3 regions of the Lactococcus lactis genome follow, and region 1 is predicted to be linked to each of the others. Evidence: predicted binding sites of a transcription regulator. Region 1 holds the regulator's gene; each other region holds the start of a gene.
The links. Region 1 encodes NrdR, which represses ribonucleotide reductase genes. Its sites were predicted from a motif close to ACACNATATATNGTGT; they were not measured.
Positions count from the first base shown of each region.

Region 2: a site for NrdR is predicted at 3,527-3,542, ahead of PYW37_RS07810 (redoxin NrdH). Genes of this name have one in related genera too.
Region 3: a site for NrdR is predicted at 3,904-3,919, ahead of nrdD (anaerobic ribonucleoside-triphosphate reductase). Genes of this name have one in related genera too.

Region 1 is NZ_CP118969.1:1,808,389-1,815,535, forward strand. It holds gene PYW37_RS08960 (pentapeptide repeat-containing protein) at 1-367, opposite strand, end outside; gene PYW37_RS08965 (NADPH-dependent oxidoreductase) at 364-1,086, opposite strand; gene dnaI (primosomal protein DnaI) at 1,079-1,960, opposite strand; gene PYW37_RS08975 (DnaD domain protein) at 1,960-3,135, opposite strand; gene nrdR (transcriptional regulator NrdR) at 3,451-3,897, opposite strand; gene trmB (tRNA (guanosine(46)-N7)-methyltransferase TrmB) at 4,016-4,669, opposite strand; gene PYW37_RS08990 (phosphotransferase family protein) at 4,791-5,564, opposite strand; gene PYW37_RS08995 (Veg family protein) at 5,633-5,890, opposite strand; gene dnaB (replicative DNA helicase) at 6,085-7,147, opposite strand, start outside.
Region 2 is NZ_CP118969.1:1,558,614-1,565,760, reverse strand. It holds gene nrdF (class 1b ribonucleoside-diphosphate reductase subunit beta) at 1-113, opposite strand, end outside; gene nrdE (class 1b ribonucleoside-diphosphate reductase subunit alpha) at 463-2,631, opposite strand; gene nrdI (class Ib ribonucleoside-diphosphate reductase assembly flavoprotein NrdI) at 2,767-3,189, opposite strand; gene PYW37_RS07810 (redoxin NrdH) at 3,191-3,409, opposite strand; gene plsY (glycerol-3-phosphate 1-O-acyltransferase PlsY) at 3,583-4,224, opposite strand; gene parE (DNA topoisomerase IV subunit B) at 4,499-6,433, shown strand; gene PYW37_RS07795 (cysteine hydrolase family protein) at 6,638-7,147, shown strand, end outside.
Region 3 is NZ_CP118969.1:259,477-266,623, reverse strand. It holds gene eno (phosphopyruvate hydratase) at 1-69, opposite strand, end outside; fluoride riboswitch at 148-220, opposite strand; gene PYW37_RS01455 (DUF2325 domain-containing protein) at 360-866, shown strand; gene nrdG (anaerobic ribonucleoside-triphosphate reductase activating protein) at 975-1,580, opposite strand; gene nrdD (anaerobic ribonucleoside-triphosphate reductase) at 1,577-3,820, opposite strand; gene PYW37_RS01440 (LysM peptidoglycan-binding domain-containing protein) at 4,164-5,483, shown strand; gene PYW37_RS01435 (hypothetical protein) at 5,522-5,806, opposite strand; gene PYW37_RS01430 (DUF6036 family nucleotidyltransferase) at 5,803-6,351, opposite strand; gene PYW37_RS01425 (cysteine hydrolase family protein) at 6,470-6,982, opposite strand.

The DNA.
Region 1 (7,147 bases):
CTGAAAAATTTGCATAAGTCATTAGATTTTCTGTAAACTGAAGGTCTTGTAAGTGACTTTCAGTAAAATCAGTTCCTAGCAATTTGCAGGATTTAAAGATTGAGCGATAAATGCCAATTTTATTGAAGTTTAAATTGGAAAAATCACATTTTTCAAAAAGGCAATCTGTAAATTCACTGATCGTATTGTCAGTAAATTCAAAGGTTGTGTTTTTGAAAGAACAACCTGAAAAAATAGTTCTTTGATTGATTGTCAAAGTTTTATCTATAAATTCTGCTTGATAAATTTCTCCATCAATAAAATCTTGACTTGTGGCTACTTGATAGGTGGCTGGAAGTTTTGGTTCTAAGATTTTCTTTAATTTCACAGTAATTTTTTCGCCTTTAAATTTTCTGTTGAAGCTGAAATTTCTGGTTGGCCCCACTGGTCAACAATCCGTTCAGACCATTTGTTTAAGCGTCTATTTCCAGCATATTCTTCTTGAACTTGGTCATATTTTTCAATGGTTTCAGACGTTTGCTTAACATATTTTTCTTTAAAAGCTGTTGCTTCCAAAGGAAGACGTGGTTTTACTTTGTTCAAACGTGCGGCTTTACCGAGTGCAATGCCAAAAATAGGATAAGTATAATCTGGCAAGTTCAAGACTTTAGAAATTTCTGAGGATTGGTCTCGAATTAAGCCAACCATCACCCCGTTGTAGCCTAAAGATTCCGCTGCAAGAAGCGCATTTTGTCCAGCTGTTGCGGCATCAACTGATGTAATCAATAAGCTTTCAATTCCTTGCGGTTGGAAATTACCTTGATGCAATTCGACTGCCTTTTGAGCACGATTTAAATCGCCAACAAAAACTAAATATGCTGCACAATTTTTGATTGATTTTTGTGGTTGAAATTCATAAATCGCATCTTTTTGAGCTTGTGATTCTACAACAATCACAGAATATGATTGGAAATTTTTCCATGTTGATGCCATTTGAGCAGCTTTTAAGATTTTTTCCAAATCTTTAGGCTCAATTGCTTCTTCTGTAAAATTTCTGACCGAAGTGTGATTCATCATTAAATCAATCGTTTCATTTGTTTCAGTCATGACGTCTATTCGTCCCCTCTAATCGCATTTCTTCTGCCAAATATTTCACGCGTTCCATAACACGTTTTGCTGGCCAAATTTCATCAGCTCGCTTGGTTTCGGCTAAATGCTGTTCTAATTCTTCCATTCTTAAATTTGAAGTGAAGAAAGTCGGGAGATTTTCTTGCATGCGATGTTGTAAAATGACTTGTAAAATACTGTCACGAACCCAAGCGTTGTTTTGCTCTGCCCCAATATCATCCAAAACTAAAACTTGGCTGGCTTTTATTTCATTGACCCAGACTTTGGCATTGTCAAAATCTAAATCAGAAATGAAAGTGGGATAATGAAGTAAAGTTGTTGAAATTCCTTTTTTGGCTAATTCGTTTGCCATTGCCGCAAGCATGAAAGATTTCCCAACACCAAAATCTCCATAAAGATAAAGTCCTTTTTTCTTGGGAAAATTAGTAATAAAATCAACTAGGGCTTGGTATGGTTTGATTCTTTGAACATCATCAAGGGCAATATCTGCCAAAGTGACTTGTTTTAAATCTTTTGGAAGTCCAATAATATTCACACGTCGCAAAAGGTTTTGAGCTGCTTGTTGCTGCGCCAATTCATTTGTCGTTTGATATGAAACATCAGCATAGCCGTGATTCATGATTAAAACAGGTTCATAACCATCAGCTGCCCGTTTTTCACCTTTTTCAAATTTTTCATGCTCACGAACGTATTCATAAAACTTGGAGTAAGAGCGTTGAATTTCGTCAGAAGTCATTTGATGTTGGGCAATAAAAGCTTGCACATCAGCATTTTTTAATACTTCTGCGACTAATTTTTCAAAATTTTCACGGATGTCTTGACGTTTCCCTAAGATGTCTCCGATAGATTCCATTAATTTTGCTCTCCTTTCAGTTTTTTGAGAGAGTCAAGCCTTATTTTCTCAAGTTTTGCAAGTTCTTCTTGGCTTGTCTTATTTTCATAATCTGGATTTGACCATTTTGGTGCTTCTTTTTTGATTTTCATTGGTCGTTTTTCTGCTCCAGTTTTTGCTTTAGCAGCAGCTAATTCTTCTCGTTCCAAAATTCGTTTTACCGCTGTTTCAGCTGTAAATACTTCATTTCTCATCCAGTCGTTGGCTAATGCATTTACAAAATTTGGATTTAACGACGCATTTTTTTGCTGTACTAAAACATAGTGAATCAAAATATTTTGGACTTCTGCTGGCAAATTTTGGCGACTTAAATTAGTTAAAAGCTTATGTTCTTCCGAACTGACAAATCCTCCAGCTTGCGCTTTTATCTGTCGGATGAAATCATCTGGTTCATGAGATTTACTGATGACAATCAAATCGGCAAATGCTTTAGGAAAAGCTGAAAGTGCTGGTTGCGGTTGGCTAGCTCCTGAAAGACTTCTCATCAAATTATTCATGTTCAAAGTTTTATCAGCATTGGCTGTTTTTTCTGCTTGCTTGAATAATTCGTACCAATTGAGTTCAAATTTTTCTGCTAGTGAATAGAGCGTTAAGGAGTCTTGATTTTCATTGTTTAAATGATAGCCTTGACGTTCCATAATACTTTTAAAGGCCCCCATTTCAAAACGTTCATTTGTATTTGAAGGGTTTTGTTGAGCTTGTGAGTCAAAACTAACTTTATAAACTTCATGAAATTTCTTGGAAATTTCTTTTCCTTTTGGTTCCATTCTTTTAGCTAAAGCAGCTACTCGATTTTCACCAATTCTTGAAATCAAAAGTTGTCTATAAAAATCATCTGCAAGGAAATTTTCAAAATTTAGCGGACTTTTTACTTCAAAATAAAGACTGGTATGATCATCATAAACACGAACTAATGATAAGCCAGATAATTTATCTAATGCTTCAATAAAAGGATTGAGGCCGAGATTTAGATATTCCAAAAAGTGAGAAATTCTTCCAGTAGAGAAGCTTAGCATTAACTGATAAAGCGCAAAGGCATCCGTGCCAATGATTGGTAAATAGAGCAGACGAAAAGCCTCAGCGTCAAAGCTGGTCTTTCCTCGATTAAGCATTGTAAATGAATCTCCCGCTCTCATTTTTTTCCTCACTTTTTACTGACAGAAAGTTCAGCAAGCTGATCTTTCTTTTATTTGCCGATAAAATGCTCCTTATTCAGTCACTTTTTACTGACAGAAAGTTCAGCAAGCTGATCTTTCTTTTATCTGCCGATAAAATGTTCCTTATTCAGTCACTTTTTACTGACAGAAAGTTCAGCGAGCTGATCTTTCTTTTATTTGCCGATAAAATGCTCCCTATTCAGTCGCTTTTTACTGACAGAAAGTTCAGCGAGCTGATCTTTCTTTTATCTGCCGATAAAATGCTCCCTATTCAGTCGCTTTTTACTGACGGATTTATTTTTTGGTAATATTTTTAAGGAGCTCTTCTAATTCACTGACATCTTTGAATGAACGATAGACGCTGGCAAATCTGATATAGGTGATATCATCCAATTCAGCTAATTCTTGCATCACAAATTCACCAATGACATCTGATTCAACTTCATTACTGTCTAGTTGACGGATTTTTCTTTCAACATTTGCAACTGTTGTTTCAATATCTTCACTTGATACTGGGCGTTTGTATGCTGAACGAACTAAACCACGAACAATTTTTTCACGATTAAAGGGTTCACGTTTGTCATCTTTTTTGATGACTAAAAGGGGCATTTCTTCGATACGTTCAAAGGTTGTGAAGCGAAAACCACATGATTCACAAACACGACGACGGCGAATAGCATCTTCGGCTTGTCTTGAATCAACAACTTTTGATTCTTCAGAAGAACACTTTGGACATCTCATTTTATTCTCCTTAATAGATAATAAATTCTTATTAATTTTACTGACAGAAAATTGGTTTAGACTTTCTTATTCTGTCAGTAATTTTTTTCATTAGTTTTAATGACAGAAAGCAACTTATTTACTTCTTAGGCAAAAATTTTGCTTCTAATCTATAAATTACTTGACCTTTTTGTGAGAATTTTTGCTCATACTCGGTCATTACATTTTGAGGTGCAAATTCTTCGTCTTGGTGTAAATCTAACCAAACTTTTTTAAGTTCCATGCCATAGTTAGCTAAAGAAACTAAAGAATATTCAAACAATCCACGATTATCAGTTTTGAAATGAATTTCACCTTCAGGACGTAAAATCTTTTCATAAGTTGCAAGAAAAGATTTATAAGTCAAACGACGTTTTTCATGACGTCCTTTTGGCCAAGGGTCAGAAAAGTTCAAATAGACTTGGTCAATTTCACCATCAGCAAAATATTCACTCAAAGCAGCTCCATCAACAAGCATCATTTGTACGTTTGGCAAATCTGCTTCAATTACTTTATCTAAAGCATAAGATAAAACTGATAATTGCATATCAATTGCAATGTAATTTATTTCTGGATGAAGAGCTGCCATTCCTGTGATGAAAGCTCCTTTTCCACAACCCACTTCAATATGAATCGGATGATCATTTCCAAAACGTTCTGACCAACGTCCTTTAAAGTCCGCTGGATTTTCAACTACGATATGTGCGTTTTCAGCAAGCATTTCGCCTGCCCCTTTACGATTTCTGACGCGCAATTTTTACCTCAATTTTTTAATTTTTGATAGAAAATCAGCAAAAGTGATCTTCTATTTCTTTATTTTTATTATTCAATTATAAGCCAAAAAATAGGAAGGTCCAAACCCTAGCCTATTTTTACTAAAATAATTCACAAAATTTACGAAGTCCCAAGATTTCTTGATTCACTTCTTTCATTTTTCCTCTAGAAAGATATTCAGAGATTTGGCGAAGAAAAGAAAGTTTTCCATACCAAGCCACTTTATCCATAATATCTGAACGAGGTCTAACACCAGATGTCATCAACCACAAAGACCAGTTATTTGGTTTAATATAATGTGATAAAACATGTGCCATATCAACCATTGAATCTGATAAAAAGACGGTATCCCAATCTACTAAATAAATTTTTCCTGAATTATCATCCACTAACCAATTTTTATGATTGACATCGCCATGAACGACTACGACCTCTTCATTTTTGATTTCGGGAACTTGTTGACGCATTTCTTCAATGATTCCTGACAAAAAATGATTTGTTCGTAAAGCCTCAGTATTTTGGACACAATCCTCTAATAATTGTTCAGGAAGAATAATTTGACTTCCCAACTTCTTATAAGATTCAACCAATTTTTTTGAGTCATGCAAATGTGCTAAAATATGATTAATTTGGCGGTCTTCCATATCCTCAGGACTTAGTGTATGACCGTCAATCCAAGGTTGAGCAGATAAGGTATCGCCTTCAGCCGTACGTTTTGTCCATAAGACTTTTGGCGTGATTCCCTCAAGATAAATACTCGGCAAAAATGGACTGCCGTTTTTTTTAATAAAAACGCGTTCCTGATCACTTTTCCCAAAAAATGCATTGCCAGAGCCACCTTTAACAGGCGTCATATCCCAATCGGCTTTCATCATCCTTATCTCCTCCTTTCCTTTAAAAATCTATTAATCATTATTTGAACCATTTACTTTATTCCTCAAACTTATGCGTTTGGATAGTGAATTAAAATAGTTTGAGTCAAAATGTCAGCATATTGATATGACTCAGTTGTTTTAGGACCACGAGCCGGAATATTTTCAATAATGAAATGTGTTGCATAGGCTTCAATCAAGTTCACTTTATGACGATTTTCGCGTTTACGACCAAATTGTGAAGTAATTTCAATCGTTTCACCCAAGTGTGCTTGAACTTTTTCACGAATGTCAACGATTTTTCCTATTTCTTGATTTTGGTTATCCATTTTTTCCTCCAAATAAGACGTAAAAGTCGGATTTCTCCGAACGCTTACCTTATAAATCTAATTTTATCCTTGATTATATCTCTCTTTTTTGATTAAAAGAATCAAATTTTATAATGTATTCTTTATCGTTCATTTTTATTAATAAAGAGAATTAGACAATTACTCATATTATAACACGAATTAGTCAAAAAAATCTAGTCGCCATATCGGTTATCAATACTTGCGAATTTATTATGCTCTTTAATAAAGAGTAATTCGACTGTTCCACGGCTTCCTGAACGGTTTTTTTCAATAATAACTTCAACTTTATTATCTTCCAGAATCTCTTCACCGTCTTCATCTTCACCAGTTCCACGTTCATAATAGTCATCTCGATAAAGAAATGCGACAATATCGGCATCTTGCTCGATTGACCCAGATTCACGGATATCAGACAAAACTGGTCGTTTATCTTGACGTTGTTCCACTCCACGTGAGAGCTGTGAAAGGGCAATAACAGGAACTTTTAATTCTTTAGCTAAAATTTTTAACTGACGAGAAATTTCAGAAACTTCTTGTTGACGATTTTCTCGACCAGTTCCAGAAATCAATTGTAAGTAGTCAATAACAATCAAACCAAGATTTCCTGTTTCTTGGGCTAATTTTCTTGAACGCGCCCGAATTTCAGAAATCTTTATCCCTGGTGTGTCATCAATATAAATACTTGCTCTTGATAAAGTCCCTGTTGCCATGAAATAATCATTCCATTCTTGGTCATTTAATTGTCCAGTACGTAAGCTGTGTGAATCAATTGAACCTTCGGCAGCAATCATCCGGCTGACAAGACTTTCTGCCCCCATTTCAAGAGAGAAAATTGCAACGGTCCGGTCTTGCTTTGTCCCAATATTTTGAGCAATATTTAAGGCAAAAGCTGTTTTACCAACCGCTGGACGAGCCGCAAGAATAATCAATTCTTCTTCATGAAGACCTGTTGTCATGTTATCTAAAGCGGGATAACCTGTTGCGATACCTGTAATATTAGACTTTTGTTGAGCTTTTTGCTCAAGGTCATCCATATGAATCGCTAGGACATCAGAAATTTTCTTAAAGCCATTTGTATTACGTCCTTGTTGGACGTCAATTAAACTTTTTTCTGCTTGAGCTAAAATATCGTCCGCTGGTGAATCTTGTTCATAAGCTTTTTCGACTGATTCAGTTAGACGATTTATCAGTTGACGGAGTAATGATTTTTCAGCAACAATCTTGGCATAATAGGCC
Region 2 (7,147 bases), 250 kb from region 1:
CAAAATTGACTTGTTAATTTTTCCCAAGTATATTTGTCAATAGAATCCTCAATAGAATTCCAGTCAATGGCACTGTAATAAGTGGGGACAGTAAGATTTTCAGTTTCAGACATATTTTAAGATATGAGCCTGCTTTAAAAAGGGCAAACTCAATTCCTTTCTCTCATTTATTTACTGACAGAAAATACTGTCAGTATTTTTAGCTTAGTCATAAATTCTGTCAGTAAATTTTCACTTACCAACGAAGCTGTCAGTAAAAATAGGGACTCATTAGACCAAAAACTTTCGATAATTTATCAAAAGTTAATGTCAATAATCGTTTTAGAACATTTCGCAAATGCTTACCCCATTTTCATTCATTGACGATACTTTAATGAATGAAAACAAGTAAGAAAATAGAAAGTCCGTCTTAGCGGCTTCCGTAGAAGCAATAGATGCTTTAGCACCAATGCTTCTGTTGTATTAAATAACGCAACTTTCACATTGGTTAGCACCGACTTCTTCTTGGTCGTCAGTAAATGTACGAATGTAGTAAATTGTTTTGATTCCTTTTTTGTAAGCATAGTTACGCAAAATAGACAAGTCACGAGTTGTCATTTTATTATTTGCCACTTTCCATTCATAGAGACCTTCAGGTAAAGTTGAACGCATAAATAAAGTGAGTGACAAACCTTGGTCAACATGTTCTGTAGCAGCTGCATAAACGTCAATTACTGCACGCATATCTGTATCATAAGCTGATTTGTAATAAGGAATTGTTTCAGTGGCAAGTCCAGCAGCTGGATAATAAATTTTCCCAACTTTCTTTTCTTGACGTTCTTCGATGCGATTGACAATTGGGTGAATAGAAGAAGAACAGTCATTGATATAAGAAATAGAACCATTTGGAGCCACTGCCATACGATATGAATTATAGAGTCCAGAAGTTTTTACTGTGTCACGTAAAGCAGTCCAATCCTCGATTGTTGGAACAGCAATCCCTTTGAAAAGTTCTTGAACTTTAGGAGAGACAGCTGCAAAATAATCATGTGTTAAATATTTATCAAAATAAGAACCATCAGCATAGGCAGATTTTTCAAAATTCTTGAAGCTAGACCCTTTTTCAACAGCTAATTTATTTGAAGCCACTAAAGTATAATAGTTTAACAACATGAAATAAACACTAGTAAATTCAACGGCTTCTTTGCTGTCATAATGAATTTGATTTTGTGCTAAGAAAGAATGTAAGCCCATTGCTCCAAGCCCAATCGCATGCATTTCATCATTACCTTTACGAACAGTTGGAACAGTATCGAGATTTGAAGTTTCGGAGATGAAAGTTAAAGCGCGAACCATTGCTTCGATAGAAGTTCCAAATTCATTGCTAGAAGTCATCATATTCAAAACATTAGTTGAACCCAAGTTACAAGCGACGTCAGTTCCAACAACCTTATAAGTTTGGTCATCGTTCAAAACAGAAGGCGTTTGGACTTGCAAAATTTCAGAACAAAGGTTAGACATTGAAATTACACCATCAACAGGGTTAGCTTGATTGACTGTGTCAACATTTACGATGTAAGGATAACCAGATTCTTGTTGAAGTTTTGAAAGTTCTTGTTCAAGTTCACGGGCATTAATCGGTGTTTTACGAATTTCTGGATTGGCTACCATTTTGTCATATTCAGCTGTAATATCGACTTCGGCAAAAGGTTTACCATAATATTTTTCAACAAAATATGGCTCAAAGAGATACATTGTTTCTCCCTTTTTAACCAATTCATAGAATTTATCAGGAACAGTAACCCCAAGAGAGAGTGTTTTAACACGAATTTTTTCATCCGCATTTTCTTTTTTAGTGGACAAGAATTCCATAATATCTGGATGGAATAGTGATAAATAAACAACACCAGCACCTTGACGTTGTCCCAATTGATTGGCATAAGAAAAGGCGTCTTCAAAAAGTTTCATGACAGGAACGACACCAGCTGCCACTCCATCGTAACCTTTGATAGGTGCACCAGCAGCACGTAAATTAGTCAGGTTCAGACCAACACCACCACCATTTTTAGAAAGTTGCAAGGCAGAGTTAATTGTTCGTCCAATTGAATTCATATCATCAGTTAATTGTAGAAGGAAACAAGAAACAAATTCACCACGACGCTTACGTCCAGCATTTAGAAAAGTCGGAGTCGCAGGTTGATAACGACGATTAATCATTGCAAAAGCAAGATTATTAGCTAATTTTTCATCGCCGTCAGCCATGTATAAAGCATTCATTAACACACGATCTTCAAAATCTTCAAGATAGAGAGAACCGTCATTGTTTTTCATGGCATATTGATTATAAAATTTGTAAGCAGCCATAAATGAATCAAAATGAAATTCAAATTTACTCAATTCTTTCCGAAGATTGGTAATGAATTCGGGTTTATATTTTTCAAGAAACTCAGCTTCTAGATATTCTTCTTTAACGAGCCAATTGAGTTTATCGATATATGTATCGGCTTCATAACGATTAGGTTCGACATTTTCTTTAAAAAAAGCAGTAATTGCTTCTTTATCTTTAGCAAGAGGAATGCTACCATTAACGGGAATATTAATCTCGTTATTAAGCTTGAAATAAGTTACATCTTTAAGTTGTTTTAGAGACATAAGTGACCTTTCTTAAAGCGTTCAACCATAAAGAACAGAGGGATGAACTCTAATATTATAATAAGTTCAAACTAATTAATAGAAATAAAAAGTTAAAAATAAAGAGGCTTCACTCATTAAGGTGAAGCCATAAAATCACAGCGGATTTTTGAAGGTGACTTTCGCTCCTTTGTCAAGCTGTGTAGTGAGTTTTTCGACAGCAGCAACATCGGCTGGTGTACCATTAAACTCAAAATCATATAAAAGCGGAATTTGGTATTTTGCAGAGAGTTCTTTAGCAGTAAAAATATAAATACCTGCGAAATTACGATTTCCTGTACCAATAATTCCTAGACAATGTTTATAATTATCATTATAAGCCATAAAGTCAAAAACAGGGTCCATAACATCTATTGATTTAGAAACAGTTGGAGATTCTTCGGCATAACTTGGCGTTATCAAAAGAAAAGGTTCATTCATTTCTATATCATGGTCAGGACTGATTTCGACATTTGGTAAGTTTGTTTTGGAAACAAAGCGACGTGTTTGCCCAGTCACACTGAAATAAGCAAGTTTCATATTAAGCCAACTTTGCTAATTCGCTAGGACGGAAACCAGAGAAGGCAAAGTCATCTTTAGTAATGACAGGTGCAGCACGAAATCCCATTTCAATCACTTTTTCAACAAATTCAGGTTGTTCATCGATATTGATTTCATCGAAGGCAATTTCATGTTCTGAGAGCCATTTTTTGACCATTTTGCATTGCATACAATTGTTTTTAGAATAGACTGTAACCATTTTAAATCTCCTTTGAGGACAAACGTATTTTATTAGTGAGAGTAAAAAGTCTTTGACTTTTTCTCAACTTTTTATAGTCTTATTTTATCGTAAAAAAAATATCTAGTCAAATTAAAGATACTAGATATTGTGTTGAATTATGTAAAATTATAAAAATAACACAACATATTGTGCTATTTTTCTTTTTGTTTTGATAAGTTTAAACCAAATGGGACAAGGGATTCGCAATGATTTTTGATTCTTTTGAGATTTGTTCTATGTCGTAAAATAATAATAATTGCTAAAACAAAAATAATAATTGAGAATAAAAGGTCGTAGGAAGTAAGAATAAATCCGATGCTAGGGAAAATAAGAATTCCCAATAAAGCAAATACAGCACCTATCACACTAGAGAGACTAATCATGCTAAAAAGCCATAGGACAATGATAAAGACAACAAGAAGGTAAATTAAGAAGAGCGGACTAAATCCAAGAATCACACCAGCAGAAGTTGCAACAGCTTTACCACCTTTAAAGCGGTCGAATATTGAAAAAGTATGTCCAATGACAGCAAGAAAACCGAAAATTAGAGGTGAAACACCATTGATATGGAAGAAAAGGGGTAAAAGAGTAGCAAGTGTCCCCTTTAGTAAGTCAAAAGCAAAAACTGAAATTCCTGCCTTTACACCTAGAATTCTAAAAGTATTGGTTGTTCCAGTATTTCCTGAGCCATAGTCATGGAGATTTTTTTTGAAAAAAATCTTGCCAATCCATAAGCCGAATGGAATTGCCCCTAAAAGATAGCTGGCAATGAGAAGAAGAATAATAGTAAGCATAAGTTCTCCGAAGTTTATTTCGTTTAAAATCGATAATCTCTTTTAACTGTACAATTATATCATATTTTTAATAAAGATTACTGACAATATTGAAACATCTTCACTTACTTTTGGAAAAATTCTTACTATTAGATGAAAAAATTGTCAGCAGTCCTTTGACAAAGCTTTCTGAACAAGGTACAATAATCAAGATGAATATTTTTTATTAGCTCATTGTGGATAAAAAAATAGTGATTTAGATAGAAGATATAGGCTTTCGATGAGAGGAAAATAAATGGTAATAGATATTAATAACTATGATGACAGTGCGATTCAGGTTCTTGAAGGATTGGATGCTGTCAGAAAACGTCCAGGAATGTATATTGGATCAACTGACGGAACTGGTTTGCACCATTTGGTTTGGGAAATTGTAGATAATGCGGTTGATGAAGCTTTATCTGGCTTTGGTAACAGAATTTCAGTGACCATTAATGCTGATGGTTCTTTATCAGTAGAAGATGAAGGACGGGGAATGCCAGTTGGGAAACACGCCATGGGTATTCCAACTGTGGAAGTAATTTTTACTATTTTGCACGCAGGTGGTAAATTTGGTCAAGGGGGTTATAAAACTTCTGGTGGACTCCATGGTGTTGGATCTTCAGTCGTAAATGCCCTCTCGACTTGGTTAGAAGTTGAAATTACTCGTGACGGGACTGTTTATCGTCAACGTTTTGAAAATGGTGGACATCCAGCGACAACTTTAGAAAAAATTGGGAAAGCACCAAAGTCTAAAACAGGAACTAAAGTTACCTTCATGCCGGATTCTAGCATTTTTTCGACAACAGAATTTAAATATAATATCATTTCAGAACGACTAAATGAGTCTGCTTTTCTTTTAAAAGAAGTGACGATTAGTCTTGAAGATAAACGAACAGATGAAAAAGAAGAATTTCATTATGAAAATGGGGTTCAAGATTTCGTTTCTTATCTTAATGAAGATAAAGACAGTTTGACTCCAGTTCTTTATTTTGAAGGAAAACAAGATGGTTTTGAAGTTGAAGTTGCCCTTCAATATAATGATGGCTATTCAGAAAACATTCTTTCATTCGTCAATAATGTCCGAACAAAAGATGGCGGAACGCACGAAGCAGGTTTGAAGACGGCAATTACGAAAGCAATGAATGAATATGCTCGTAAAGTAAATTTACTCAAAGAGAAAGATAAAAATCTCGAAGGTTCGGATTATCGTGAAGGTTTGACAGCCGTCTTGTCAGTTTTAATTCCTGAGGAACATCTCCAATTTGAAGGACAAACCAAAGATAAATTGGGTTCTCCTTTAGCTCGTCCAGTTGTTGATTCTTTGGTTTCTGAGAAACTAAGTTTCTATTTGATGGAAAATGGCGAATTGGCGCAAAATTTGATTCGTAAAGCAATCAAAGCCCGTGAGGCTCGTGAAGCGGCTCGTAAAGCGCGTGAAGATTCACGAAATGGAAAGAAATCTAAAAAAGACAAAGGACTTTTGTCTGGTAAATTAACCCCTGCTCAAACAAAAAATCCAAATAAAAATGAACTTTATTTGGTCGAAGGAGATTCTGCCGGAGGGTCCGCTAAACAAGGACGAGATCGTAAATTCCAAGCCATTTTGCCTTTGCGTGGTAAAGTCATTAACACCGAAAAAGCTAAGATGCAAGATATTCTCAAAAATGAGGAAATCAATACAATGATTTATACCATTGGTGCAGGCGTTGGGGCAGATTTTACCTTGACCGACCGTAATTATGACAAAATCATTATTATGACCGATGCCGATACTGATGGAGCACACATTCAAACGCTCTTATTGACTTTCTTCTATCGCTATATGAAACCATTGGTTGAAGCGGGTCATGTCTATATTGCCCTTCCACCACTTTATAAAATGAGTGAAGGAAAAGGCAAAAAAGAAAAAATTGAGTATGCTTGGACAGATGGTGAGTTAGCAGAACTTCGCAAGCAATTTGGTAAAAATGCTAATTTGCAACGTTATAAAGGACTTGGAGAAATGAATGCTGACCAACTTTGGGAGACAACAATGGACCCAGAAACTCGGACATTGATTCAAGTGACCATTGATGATGCAGCTCAAGCAGAGAAACGTGTTTCAGTACTGATGGGGGATAAAGTTGAACCTCGTCGTAAATGGATTGAAAATAATGTGAAATTTACAATGGAAGAAGAAACAGTATTCTAAGTTACTTTCTTTAATAATTAACCTCGATTTTTCGAGGTTTTTTACTTTAATTTATGATGTAAGTATCACTATTGCTCACTTTAGGTGTAACAACAAGCCTATTCGTAAGCCAGCAAAGCTAGCAAGAGAAACTTTGTTTCATTTTGTTAGCTATGATATAATGGAAGAAATTCTAAAAGAAGATAAAAAACGAAAAGAGAAAAAATGCAAAAATCAGCTTTAATTATTATTGATTTGCAAGCATTCATTAAAAAATTAGCGAAAGATGCTGTTCCTTATGGCTGGGATAAAATTATTGAAAATAATCGAGCTTTAATTTCTGCATTTGACCAAAAAAATCAGCCAGTTTATATGGTGACTGTTGAACCAAAAATACTTTGGCAATCAGCTAAAAAAGCTTTTTCACGGATGATTTTGCAAGATGAATTGGATAAAAATCCAAGATTACATCAATTAGTAAAATATGGGCCGTCAGCATTTAAACAATCTGATTATGGCTTAGCTGACGAGTTGAAAAATAATTCTGTCAGTAAAATTTATGTTTCTGGTGTGTCTATGAGTAATGGAGTATTAAAAATAGCCAGAGATGGGGCGGATTTGGGATTTGAAGCGATGATAATTGAAGACGCCTGTGCTGACAGAAAGTTAAAAAACTTCCAGAAAACAAAAACTGACGAAATACCAAAATTTGGGAAATTAATTAAAACAAGAGAA
Region 3 (7,147 bases), 970 kb from region 1:
CTCAACGGTTGGATTTCCTCTAGAATCAAAAATTTCTCTTGCGTGGATGTTTTCGATTGTGACTGTCATAATAAATCTCCTTTTCTTTGCCTTTATTGCCTTGTAAGTCAAAGAAAAAATGGCAGACTACAAGGCAAAAAAAGGCTTTGCTTTGTAGGCGCCATTAGATTCAAGCTATTTCTTGAAACGGTTTCGGGTGTGCACCATACCCATCTACTATTAATTTACCACTTTATTTTTATGAGGTCAAATTTTTGAAACTTATATTTTAAAAAATACATTTATCATTAAGCAAAATTGTGTTATAATCACTATAATTCGCTCCTGTCAGTAAAGACAGAGCATCAGTAAGGAATGACATGAAAACACTACTTGTTCTATGTGAAGTTAAATATTGGCATGATTTTAGAGAGGGCTTGGCAAAAGTTGGCGTTTCTTTTCTTGGTTTTGATAAGAAAAAACCTAATCGATTTGAGATTGACCAACTTGTTGCCAAAGCTGATTTCGTCGTTATGAGAAACCGAAATGTGGCTCATCATTCAGTTCAATTTGCTAAAGAAGCTTGTAAAGCAACCGATACACCCTTTTGGATTAGTAGTAATTTCGGTTTAGAAACCATTATCAAGCAACTTTCTCAAACTTTTCCAGATGAATCTTTTGAAAGCACCGACCAAAATAAGAAAAGCAAAAGAAAAATTGAAAATAGAGTTATACCAAAGCAAAATTCTTTAGCCGAAAGTGCCCAAAGCAAAGAAAGTCAAAATTATTTAAAAGGAAAAAAGAAACATCTCCCTCTAAAATCGGCGCTAAAAGATTTCAAAATTACTGACGACGAACCAGATTTTACAAAATTATTTAAAAAATAAGCGCTGACGCATTTGTCAGTGCTTATTTTTAGTGACAGAATTTCTGTCAGAAGATAGCCGTTGGCACTTTAGCGCTTACGGATATACTCAAATGTCCATCAGTAACTTTTAAATTAATTTTTCTTTATGAATTTGTTCAAAAGTTTTTTCACCATCATTGAGTTTTTCCCAAATGACAACTTGTCCTTGTTTTCGAGATTTTGGTACATCGATAATCCGCTGATTTGATGACCCACGGAATTGGAGCATTAAGTTTTTCTTTGATAATTCAAAACGACCGTCAACTAAAATATCTAACAAATCAAGCATTTCTAATTTGTCATCTGTTTCAAGTAGCATCTCTTCCCATGTATAACCTGTCCATGACCAAATATCTTTATCCGGTAACTCACGACGAATCCGTTTGAGCAAAGGAATCAAAAATGTCGTATTCAAGAAAGGTTCCCCACCAAGAAGCGTCAGTCCTTGGACATAAGGCTGAGCAAGGTCAGCCATAATTTTATCTTCAAGCTCTTTGGTATAGGGCGTTCCATAACGAAATGACCAAGTGGCTTGATTATAGCAGCCCTCGCAATGAAACATACAACCGCTCACATAGAGTGAGCAGCGCACCCCTTCACCATCAACGAAATTGAAGGGTTTATAATCTGCAATATAATTTTGTGAGAGTTCATCAGCTCTCCATTCTCCTGGTTTTGGATTGTTCATACTTATTTCTCCGCAAAATATTTTGATTTTGCTTCGTCAACTTCGACTGAATCAATCAAATTTCCATCGTTCAAAGCTCCGACAGAACCATTCATATGTTTTACACGTGATGAAATTTCTTTGTGACGACCATGAACCATTGGACGTGCTTGCGGATTTCCAAGATATCCACAAGTTCTTTTGACAACGTCACAGGTTTTAGGATCATCATTGCCACATTGTGGACATTTAAATCCACGTTCCGTTGCCGCAAAATCTCCTTCAAAGCCACAAGCATAGCAGTGGTCAATTGGTGCATTTGTTCCAAGATATCCAATACGATCGTAGGCAAAGTCCCAGACTGCTTCAAGAGCTTTCGGATTTTGTTGAAGAACAGGATATTCACAGTAATGAATGAATCCACCATTGGCATAAACAGGATAGTCTTTTTCAAACTCTAATTTTTCAAATGGAGTTGGATTTTTACGCACATCATAATGGAAAGAATTAGTATAGTAATCTTTGTCAGTAATATCTGCAACTGAACCGAATTTTTCTTTATCCATTCGGCAGAAACGGTCAGTTAAACTTTCTGACGGTGTTGAATAAACAGAATAATGATAACCAGAGGCTTTAGACCAATCTTCACAATCTTCATGCATTCGTTTCACAATTTCAATTGTAAAAGCTTTAGCTTCAGGATTATTTTCCCAAGTTGGGCCATAAAAAGTAGTCGCCACTTCATAAAGTCCAATGTAACCTAAACTTACAGTTGCACGTTCTTTATTGTACAATTCATCAACTGAACCTTCGGCATCAAGACGTCCCAATGCACCATTCATAAAGAGAATAGGTGCATTTTTAGGTTGTGCTTCTTTAGCACGTTCAACACGAAAAGCAAGGGCATCATGAGCAATTTCAATTCTTTCATTGAAGATTTCCCAGAATTTTTCTTTATTTCCAGCGGCTTCAAGAGCAATACGTGGAAGGTTAACTGTAACAACTCCAAGATTATTACGTCCAGCAGTCACGTCATTCCCATTTTCATCTTTCCAGCCTTGCAAGAATGAACGACAACCCATTGAAGCTTTAAATGAACCTGTTAATTCAACAATTTTATCATAGCTCAAAATATCAGGGTACATCCGTTTTGTTGAACATTCAAGCGCAAGTTCTTTGATGTCATAGTTTGGTGTCCCTACTTCGAGGTTAAGACCACGTTTGAGTGTGAAAATTAATTTAGGGAAAATAGCAGTACGGTGTTCTGAACCTAAACCACCAATCCGGACATTCAAAATTGCTTTTTGAATTTCACGCGCATACCAATCGTCTCCAAGACCAAAACCAACTGTTACAAAAGGCGTTTGACCATTTGAAGTAAACAAAGTATTAATTTCATATTCTAAAGATTGCATTGCATCATAGATATCTTTGGCTGTTTTTTCACGAGCATAAGCTTCTTGTTTTTCAGCACCATCAATCCATTTTTGTGCATCTTTTAAATGTTTTTTATAATTTAATTTCGCGTAAGGCGCCAATACTTCATCGGCACGATCAAATGAACAACCACCATATTGTGAACTAGCCACATTAGCGATGATTTGACTGGCTTGCGCAGTTGCTGTTTGAATTGATTTTGGCGAATCTACTTGCGCATTTCCAAGTTTAAAACCATTTTCAAACATATTTTTAAAGTCAATCAAACAACAGTTAGCCATTGTAGTAAATGGACTATAATCAAGGTCATGATAATGAATATCACCCTTTTGGTGAGCGTTTGCCACATGTGGCGGAAGAAGTTTCAAACCAATTGCTTTGGAAACCGCACCAGCTGTCAAATCACGTTGAGTATTGAAAACGTTAGAATCTTTATTGGCATTTTCATTAACGACAGTTTGGTCGCGATTAATTAATTTTTCAATCGTGAAATTGATATCCGTTGCTTTGGTACGGGCCAAATCACGGTTAGCACGATAAGAGATATATTCTTCAGCCAATTGAGTTTCACCAGACTCAAGGAGTTCTTGCTCAACAATCGATTGAATTTCATAAATTTTGACATTTTCAGAAAAACGAGTAAAGATTTCACTGACTACTCTGTCAGTAAGTTCTGAAAGAACCGACATATCTGTCAGTTCGACTTTTTTAGCCGCTTTAGTCAAAGCATCAAAAATTTTCTCACTGTTAAATTTCACTGAGCGTCCGTCACGCTTTATCACATTAATTTCTTCTAGTGTTACATCTTGATATTTTACTTCACTTTTCATATTAACCATCCTCTTCAATTACATCATCTATTTTATCAAATTCTCGGAAATGACACAATATATAGGTTAAATTATGTAAACACACACAATATCTTGTGTTGCTTGTTTTCATTCCCTTTTCTCAATTTCGCAAAGCAAAATATAATCTCTTTGTATTTAAAATGTAATCATAGCGTCTTAAATCAGATTTTTTCTCTAAATTCTCACATTTTCTAGCTAATATAAAACATAAAATAAAAAACGTTTACAAACCGCCACATAATTGTCATCGTTTTCTTCCATTAACCGTGGTAAAATAGGGTAGTACTTATTTTATTCTGTATTTTCAGGAAAGGAATTATTTATGCCAGTTTCTCGTATTAAAGTTAAAAATAGACATTTAAAAAAGAAAGCCAAAAAACCACTGGCTTTTTATAAACCAGCGACCAAATTTGCTGGCGCTGTTCTCATTGCAGGAACTTTGACGACCACTCATGAGCTTTTGCTCCAACAAACAAGCCCAATGGTTCAGGCTGCAACCAATTCGACAGAAGCTTTTATTGAAAGTATTGCTGCATCAGCAAAACCAGTTGCCGATAGTAATGGTCTTTATCCTTCAGTTATGATTGCTCAAGCTATTTTGGAAAGTAACTGGGGTTCAAGCCAACTTTCTCGTGCCCCCTATTATAATTTATTCGGTATTCAAGGAACTTATCAAGGAAAAAGCGTTGTTTTTAAAACTCAAGAATATCTCAATGGTAAATGGGTCACAAAAGATATGCCATTTAGGGTTTATCCTTCCTTTAATCAAAGTTTCCAAGATAATGCTTATGTTTTAAAAACTACAAACTTTGGAAATGGTCCTTATTATGCTAAAGCTTGGCGAGCAAACGCGGCAACCTATCAAGCGGCAACCGCAGCCTTAACAGGAAAATATGCAACTGACCCTAATTATGGTGCTTCCCTGAATCGAATTATTTCTCAATATAATTTGACTCGTTTTGACGGTGCTTCTTCTGCTGGTACTTCTAATTCCGGTGGTTCAACAGCTACAAATACCAATAATAATTCAAATACAAGCTCAACCACTTATACAGTTAAATCTGGCGATACACTTTGGGGAATTTCGCAAAAATATGGAATTAGTGTTGCTCAAATTCAAAGCGCAAACAATCTTAAAAGTACAGTCATCTATATTGGGCAAAAGCTTGTATTGACAACTTCAAGTTCTTCGTCTAATACAAATAGTTCAACTTCTTCAGGAAATTCTGCCGGAACTACAACGCCTACTACTTCGGTCACTCCTGCCAAACCAGCTTCACAGACGACGATTAAGGTTAAATCTGGTGATACGCTTTGGGGACTCTCTGTCAAATATAAAACGACGATTGCTCAACTCAAGAGTTGGAATCATTTGAATTCTGATACAATTTTCATTGGACAAAACTTGATTGTTTCACAATCTGCCGGTTCTTCAAGTTCTTCAACAGGTTCAAGCTCAGCCTCTACGAGTTCAACTTCTAACTCTTCTGCAGCTTCAAATACCTCTATCCATAAGGTTGTTAAAGGAGATACGCTTTGGGGACTTTCACAAAAATCTGGTAGCCCAATTGCTTCAATTAAGGCTTGGAATCATTTATCAAGTGATACCATTTTAATTGGTCAATATCTTCGTATTAAATAAATTGTAATTTATAAAATAAAAAAAGAATGAAAGTTAATTCATTCTTTTTTTAATTCTTTTAAAACAGACTGAAGATGAATCGATTGAGTCGGTTCAGACATGCCAACAGTCATTTCCCAAGGTGTTGTTTCTTTTTCAAGCGCGAGTTCAAGAAAAACGCGTTGAAAAGAAGTTAATTCTTCAGAACTCATTAAATAATCAATATCTGTTTTTGAAAGTAAAATTTTGTCCCGTTGAATCGCTTTATTTAAATAACGGACCCAAAGTTCTAAATTCCATTTAGACTTTTGAGCAGCATTCAGGAGATATTCAATCCACGTCATTGCAATAACCTCAGTATTTTTGGATTTTTTCGTAAATAATTTTTTAAGGCTTCTTCGCCGTAAGCTAAACTAAAAGCCTCTAAAATGACCGCTGGGTCTGCTGAACCATCTGTATGTTTAAATCGTTCTAAGAGAGGATCTGGGCTTTCAATTTTTAATTTTTTCATTATTTTTGCGATGTCTGGAACATCTTTGGTTCGGCCAGCCTGTATTTTATCGATAAGAATAGATTCGAGTGATGACAGACCAACAGTCAAATGACTTTCCACAAAAATAATTGTTTCATCTGTTTTTGAATGAGACATGACTTCGCCGACTGCTTGACTCAACCAAGGTTCATTAGAGGTTCCGACATGAAATTCTTCACCAATTTCTTGAATGATTTTTTCAACTTTTTCGGTACTTTCATAAAAGGCATCTATATCCTCTGTTGCCTTCATTCCATAGTATTCAAGGACGAAACCACCAACACAATGTAAGTGAAGTTGCAAATTTTCTTCTGAAAGTTTTTCGTTCAAGCGGGAAAATAATTGATGATAATCCAAATTTATACCTCGCACTCACCTTCAAAATTTTTCTTATTTCTCACTCCATTATCAATTATCATACGGATTTTGTCAAGTTGAAATTACTGACAGACCTGTCAGTAACTTTTTACCAAAATTAGGCATTCGTGATTTCTATTTGACAAGAACGCATTGTTTCAAGTGCTGCCAAATGTTTTTCAGGTGAAACTCCAGCACAGCAAGAAGCATCAACACTTATTTTTACTTCTGGCGCATAGGCTTTGATTAACAAGGCATTGGAAACAACACAAATATCCGTACAAATTCCGACAAGTTCAACTTCATCATAATTTTCATCTCGAATAAATTCTGCCAATGTTCTGGAACCAAAAGTTGTTTTTTCAAAAATTTTAGCAAAGCCAACTTGAGCTTCTTTACGAATTTCCCAACCAAAAGTACCATTTTGACAATGAATAACTGGCAGATTTTTGCCTTCTTGTGTCGTTAAATAATCTTCAAAATGGGTGTCTTGGGTTGCTAGACGATTTTCTTTAGAATATTGAGAGAGTTTTTCAATAACATTTGGGATAATGGCTTGTGCTTCTTTCGTGCCCAAACTTCCATCAATAAAGTCATTTTGAAAATCAACTAAAACAAGTGCTTTTTTCATCATTTCTCCTTGATATTTGATCATTTTTCTTTATTGTAGCAAAAATCTAAAAAGCCTGTCAGCAAAATTTTACTGACAGGCCTTTTTTAAATTACTGACCAAATTCTCTGCTGTCTTTTAAGAGATGTAAACAATCTGTCAGTAAAATATGTTCATAATTATTCT